One region of the Bradyrhizobium sp. 2S1 genome, then DNA from elsewhere that is predicted to be linked to it. Evidence: predicted binding sites of a transcription regulator. Region 1 holds the regulator's gene; each other region holds the start of a gene.
The links. Region 1 encodes LexA, which represses DNA repair genes until DNA is damaged. Its sites were predicted from a motif close to TGTTCNNNNTGTGTTCNG; they were not measured.
Positions count from the first base shown of each region.

Region 2: a site for LexA is predicted at 1,078-1,095, ahead of HAP54_RS19450 (helicase-related protein). Genes of this name have one in related genera too.
Region 3: a site for LexA is predicted at 1,387-1,404, ahead of HAP54_RS37750 (single-stranded DNA-binding protein). Genes of this name have one in related genera too.

Region 1 covers NZ_CP147717.1:7,559,243-7,561,511, reverse strand. Annotated here, with positions in the region: gene glp (gephyrin-like molybdotransferase Glp) at 1-791, shown strand, start outside; gene lexA (transcriptional repressor LexA) at 1,024-1,728, shown strand; gene HAP54_RS35670 (hypothetical protein) at 2,071-2,269, shown strand, end outside.
Region 2 covers NZ_CP147717.1:4,124,490-4,126,758, reverse strand. Annotated here, with positions in the region: gene HAP54_RS19455 (IS1380-like element ISBdi2 family transposase) at 1-777, opposite strand, end outside; gene HAP54_RS19450 (helicase-related protein) at 1,186-2,269, shown strand, end outside.
Region 3 covers NZ_CP147717.1:7,976,428-7,978,696, forward strand. Annotated here, with positions in the region: gene HAP54_RS37745 (DUF2306 domain-containing protein) at 79-477, opposite strand; gene HAP54_RS37750 (single-stranded DNA-binding protein) at 730-1,212, opposite strand; gene HAP54_RS37755 (outer membrane protein) at 1,667-2,269, shown strand, end outside.

The DNA.
Region 1 (2,269 bases):
AGGGCGACCTGCTGCTCAACGGCGGCAGCCGCCTGTCCGACCGCGCGCTCTCGCTCGCGGCCGCCATGAATTATCCGGAACTCGCGGTGCGCCGCCGCCCGAAGGTCGCGGTGCTCGCCACCGGCGACGAACTGGTGATGCCGGGCTCCCAGCCCGGCCCCGGCCAGATCGTCTATTCCAACGGCTATGCGCTGCGTGCGCTGGCGCGCGCCGAAGGCGCCGAGACCGTCGATCTCGGGGTGGCCGCCGACACGGTGGCCGCGACCACGGCCGGTATCCGCCGGGCGCGGGAGGCCGGCGCCGACATCCTGATCACGACCGGCGGCGCCTCGGTCGGCGACCACGATCTGGTCAAGCAGTCGCTGGAGGCCGAGGGCGTCGCGATGGCGTTCTGGCGGATCGCGATGCGGCCCGGCAAGCCGATGATGCACGGCCGGCTCGGGGCCATGCGGGTGATCGGCCTGCCCGGCAATCCGGTGTCGTCCTATGTCTGCGCCTTCCTGTTTCTGGTGCCGTTGATTCGGGCTTTGAGCGGCCGGAACACGATCCATCATGTCCGCACGACCGCCCTGCTCGGCCGCGACCTCGCCGCCAACGACCAGCGCGAGGACTATCTGCGCGCGCGTCTCGAGGAGCGCCAGGACGGCGCGCTGATCGCCACGCCGGTGATGCAGCAGGATAGTTCGCTGCTCGGGAATCTCGCTGCGGCGCGGGCACTTCTGGTACGTCCGCCGTTTGCGCCCGGCGCCGCCAAGGGCAGCGAATGCGAGATCCTCACACTGCCCGACTGAGGTTTTCGCGGGCTGCCGATTGCGCGCCGCCTGATGCGTTCACCGGAAATTAAGTGGTTGCGGAACACATATCGAACATATAGTGTCCGTTCATGATTTGTTTCGAGTACTGGTGTCTACAATCGGGAAGCCGCTAGGGAGCATTGCGCTCCCGAGATCAGGCCCCGTCTGAAAGGCCCCACCTGAAGAGTCTCGGAATCGAACGACGCTATCAACCGGGGGAATGCTCGAGATGCTCACGCGCAAACAGTACGAACTTCTGCGTTTCATCAATGAACGTCTGAAAGAGGCCGGCGTGCCGCCCTCCTTCGACGAGATGAAGGATGCGCTCGACCTGCGCTCGAAGTCCGGTATACACCGCCTGATCACTGCGCTGGAGGAGCGCGGCTTCATCCGCCGCCTGCCCAACCGCGCCCGCGCCATCGAGGTCATCAAGCTGCCCGAACTGGCCGCCGGCGGCGGCAACGGTCGCCGCGGCTTCACGCCGAGCGTCATCGAAGGCACCCTCGGCAAGCGCAGCAGCACGCCGCCGATCGCCGAGGACGACGGCAACCGTCCGGTCGCCGTCCCCGTGATGGGCCGGATCGCGGCGGGTACGCCGATCGAGGCGCTGCAGACCCGCAGCCACACCATCAGCGTGCCGCCCGATATGCTCGGCTCCGGCGAGCACTATGCGCTGGAAGTGCGCGGCGATTCCATGGTCGACGCCGGCATCCTCGACGGCGACATGGCGCTGATCCAGCGCAACGACGTCGCCAACACCGGCGACATCGTGGTGGCGCTGATCGACGAGGAGGAAGCCACCCTGAAGCGCTTCCGCCGCCGCGGTGCATCGATCGCGCTCGAGCCGGCCAACACTGCCTATGAAGTGCGCATCCTGCCGCCGAACCGGGTCCGCATCCAGGGCAAGCTGATCGGGCTGTATCGCAAATACTGACGGCGGCGGAGCATGATCCGGAAAAGTGCGGAGCGGTTTTCCGAAAAGATCATGCTCGAACAGACATATGGAGCGGGATGACGATTCGAAGAAAAGTCATCCCGATCCGGGAACGAGCAACAGATCGGATCGTTCCTTGGAAGATAGTGCGACGTGCGGACCACCTAGGATGCGCCCTGATACCTCTCGCGCATTGTAGCGCGTTTGTGATTGAGGCGTTCGACGGCCAGTCGTACAATCGCCCAGAAACGAGCAGACACTCGTTTGCTATCGTCCACTCTGGTAGAGGCCTGCGCCTCAAGGAGAGGCACGGGTCGCTACCTCGAAAAGAGGAGCCATCCGATGTGTGACTATAGTCTGCACGCCGTGGCATCGCGCCCCGCCATTGTCGGAGAGACGCTGATCACCACGACTTTCCGCGGCACGTCGACCCGCGGCTTTGCTTCGGAGAACGATCCCACTGTCGCGGTCTGCATGCTGCCGGGCACCGAGCTCGCTTTCGCCGAGAACGTTCGCTACGACAGCCGCTGGATCTGGACCA
Region 2 (2,269 bases), 3.4 Mb from region 1:
GCCGGACAGACCGAAGATGTAGTCGATGCCGTTGGTCTCGCACCACGCCATTGCCTCCGGCCGGGCATAGTGCCCGTCGCCACGGAACGTAATTCGCGTGTTGTGCCACCGCGTCCGGATATGCCGTATCAGGCGGCGCAGATGGGCACGCACCTCGACGCCGCCCGGCGTCTTGCCGGGCCGCAACACGACCGCCACGGGCCGGCTCTTCTCCGTGTCGTAGACGTGGATCGGCAGGAAGCAGCGTTCGTCATAATGAGCGTTGAACAGCGAGAGCTGCTGATGGCCGTGGACGACATCGCAGGTATCATCGATGTCGAGCGTGACGGATGCCGGCTCGCGCGGGTAGCTATCCATCCATGCGTCGACCAAAGTGTAGGTCAGTCGGATCACGTCGCGCAGGCGCGGAGCATTCTCCAGCCGCGACAGCGTCGGTTGGGAACACAGATCGCGACCCGTGTCCGGCAGCCGTCCGCAGGCCAGCTTGAATGCGGGATCGGACCGCAGATGATCGAGGTCGTCGGCGTCCTCGTAGCCGCAGCAGATCGCGAACATGCGCGCGCGGAACATATCGACAAGGCTGTGCACGACCCGCGTCGGATCGCGCCGATCCGGGAACACCCGGGCCAAATTGTCGGCCAAGCCGAGACGCCGCTCGGCCATCGCCAGAAGCATCACGCCCCCGTTCGAGGTCAGCCGACCGCCATCGAAGGCAGCTGTGACTTTCTTGGCGTGAACGGCTGGAAACGAGAAGGGCAGAATCGTATCATCGGTCATGGCGGGCCTGGCGTTCGCGGTTGAGGTGATGGGGTTGGCTTTGCAACCGAATCCTACGCCGCATCAGCGCTTTACACCACGCTCGCCAGCCTCTCAGGCGCACTCTGACGAATAAGACGGGCTAGTGGCGTCGCTAACGGACGTCTTTTTCAGTGCTCTCTGGCAGTCGAAGGGCTCGATTATGAACCATTTGAACTCGACTCATTGCCTGACAGCTTTCGGTATGACCGACGCGTCTTGGCTTTTGGCATCAACTGCGGGGTTGAAGCTATTGAAAGCGGACTTAGGACCTCTGATGCACCGAACACATCAAGAATGCGCCCATCTTACTGGACCCCTGCTTCACAACCGCCCGACTTAAAGTTCGAAACACTTTCAATTGATCCTATTGGGTCCTGCGAACTGCTCGTGTCCGAGTTCGAAACGTGGGCGATTGGTTCTTGGGCGACTAACGTACTTGAGGCGCGAGCGAACTCCGAAGGCTGGTCCGAGGGCATGCGGAATGAGGCGACAAGAGCGGCTTCTGACTTCGAGAAAGAGATGTCTCGTGTTCAAGAGGGGCTCAGCCTCTTGAAGGGCGATTCCCAACTCCAGCTAGCATTCCGCCTTATGAATCGAGCGATGCAAATCTCCGCAAGAGGTAAGTACGAGAGTTGGCGACCTTTCCAGATTGCATTTTTGCTCGCGAACATACGATGTCTCGTCGAGCCGTCGCAGGAAGCTGATATCGTCGATATCGTTTGGTTTGCCACTGGCGGCGGCAAGACCGAAACTTACCTCGGATTGCTGATTACGGCTGCACTTCTTGATCGCTTACGCGGCAAATCATCCGGAATAACCGCTTGGTCACGGTTTCCCCTAAGGCTTCTCTCCCTGCAACAAACCCAACGTTTTGCAAATGCCCTCGCAGCCGCCGAAACCGTTCGACGCGAAGAGAACATCGATGGCGATCCATTCTCGCTGGGCTTTTTGGTTGGGGGGACGGCAACCCCAAACAGGGTTAGGAAGGAGGCTCTTCGCGAAGGGGAGTGGGATGCAGATAAAATAGACGATACACCCAATGCCTTTCGAATTATTGAGACCTGCCCCTTTTGCCGCTTACGGACGGTGACCACGAGTTTTGATCGAAAGTTCTGGCGATTAGTGCACGTGTGCTCAAACCAACAGTGTGACTCCAAAGAGGAACCGCTTCCTCTCTATGTCGTGGATGATGAGATTTGGCGCTTTCTCCCTACTGTTGTTGTAGGAACACTTGATAAAGCCGCGAATATCGCTCGTCAGTCGGGCATGCGGGGTCTCATTGGGCCACCTTGGGGTCTCTGCACGAAGCCCGGCCACGGTTACACCTATGCCAAAAGGTCTGACCGCAAGAACGGGTGCCTTGTACCCGATTGCGTTGGTGGCGATCCGATAGAACCGCCACTAAATCCAACGCTTTTTGCACCGACCTTCCGGCTTCAAGACGAGCTTCATTTGCTTCGAGACAGCTTGG
Region 3 (2,269 bases), 420 kb from region 1:
GCGGGCCCGCTCTGCGTGGCGAATGCGAGCTGGCGAAGACCGGGCGGAACCGGCTTCGCAATGCCCTCTTTCGCACCTTCATTGGCCGAAAATCACCGCGTGCATGATCCGCCCGGGCATGAAGGTGAACAGCCCGGCAATGACCAGCGCGCCGAAGAAAATGCCGATCATCGTGAACTTGTGGCGGCGGACATTGTGGCTCCGTGCCGCCGTCACGCCGAGCACCAGCATCGCCAGCGAGAAGATCGACAGCAGGTGGATCGGGCTCCACGGGCCCAGCAGCCGGATCTGGTGGATCCAGAACGAGCTCCCGGCGACGATCAGCATCAGGATCACCCAGATCCAGCCGAGCGTCCGGTGCGGCAGCGTGCCCTTCGGTGCGGCGAGCTGAATCGAGCCGAGCACGAAGGCGGCCATCGCCGCGAAGGCATGGAGCGGGATCGCAGGCGCAGCGTCGAGCAATGGCGCGAGGCTCATGATGGCGGCCCTCGGGTGATGCGCGCGGCCAGGCATCGCTCGCCGCAGGCCGATGTAAATATCATTCACATCAGCCTGTGTCAAAGCACGGGGAACCCGCGAAGGCCTCTTCCGATAATCACGTAATATCAGATTGATACGAGGTTATCCTCGTAATCCACGCAAATGACTTCCCTCGCGCGTTGTACCGCCGCCCCGGGAAATGATCTTCACGGGGGTGACGCCTGACAAAATGTGGGAGGCGCGATCCCGTCAGAACGGGATGTCGTCGTCCATATCGCTGTTGCGGCCGCCGGCGGCGACTGCACGGCGCGGCGCCGAGCTGACCGGTCCGGCCGAGCCGAAATCGCTGCCGCCATCATCGGAGAAGCTGCCGCCGCCGCTGCGCCCGTCGAGCATCGTCAGGTTGGAGTTGAAGCCCTGCAGCACGACCTCGGTCGAGTACTTCTCGACGCCGCTCTGGTCGGTCCATTTGCGGGTCTGCAACTGACCCTCGATGTACACCTTGGCGCCCTTCTTCAGATACTGCTCGGCGACCTTGCAGAGACCTTCGTTGAAGATCACGACGCGGTGCCACTCGGTCTTTTCCTTGCGCTCGCCGGTGCCCTTGTCGCGCCAGGTTTCCGAGGTGGCGATCGACAGATTTGCGATCGGACGGCCGTCCTGCGTCCGCCGGATTTCCGGATCCTTGCCGAGGTTTCCAACCAGGATCACCTTGTTCACGCTTCCCGCCATCGCATCATCTCCACTCAAAAACCGGGCGCCGGACATCGGCCGCCACTCTCAACCTTCGCCACTTACGTTGCAGGCGTCGTGGATGCCCCTATACGCCGGCGCCGGCCCGACGCCTTTGCCGTCGCGCGGTTATCCACGATTATTGAGATCGAGATATAGCATCGCCGCCGGCATTGTTCCAGTTTTGTTCACCACAACCTGCCGTAGCAGCCGGCGACGGCGTTGGCGTGGCCGCCGGTCACAGGATCAGCGGTTGCCTCGCGGTGATCACTCAGAAAACTTGCAACAAAATCAGCACCTTGCGCTGTCGGCACTTCTTCCGCGAGTGTTGCATTTGGGAGACGGCGTTTCCGGTTGAATCAGCGTATAGATTCCAACCATGGCGCGGGCGCTCGCGTCTGAGATCGTGCTTCGGGACCAGTTGGAAGCCGATTTGGGAAGCGGGGGATTGATGATGAAGAAGTTTTTGCTCGCGACCGTTGCTCTGATTGCCTTCGCCGCGCCGGCGGCGGCGGCCGATCTGGCTGCCCGCCCCTATACCAAGGCGCCGCCGATGATCGCCGCCGTCTATGACTGGAGCGGCTTCTATATCGGCGCCAACGGCGGTTGGGGTTCGAGCCACAATTGCTGGGATCAGCTCCCGGGCGGCACTTTCATCGGATCGGATGGTTGCCACGATGCGACGGGCGGCGTCGCCGGTGGTCAGATCGGCTATCGCTGGCAGGCGGGCACCTGGGTGTTCGGCCTCGAAGCGCAGGGCGACTGGGCTGACCTGAAGGGCAGCAACGGCAGCGCGATCTTCCCGGGCCTGTTCACCAACCAGAGCAAGATCGACGCGTTCGGCCTGTTCACCGGCCAGATCGGTTACGCCGTCAACAACGTGCTGCTCTACGCCAAGGGCGGTGCAGCGCTGACCGACAACCGCTTCAGCACCTACTTCACGCCGACCGGCGCGCTCGGCGGCCGCGCCACCGACACCCGCTGGGGTGGCACCATCGGCGCCGGCATCGAAGTCGGCTTCGCGCCGAACTGGACCGCTGGTATCGAATACGACCAC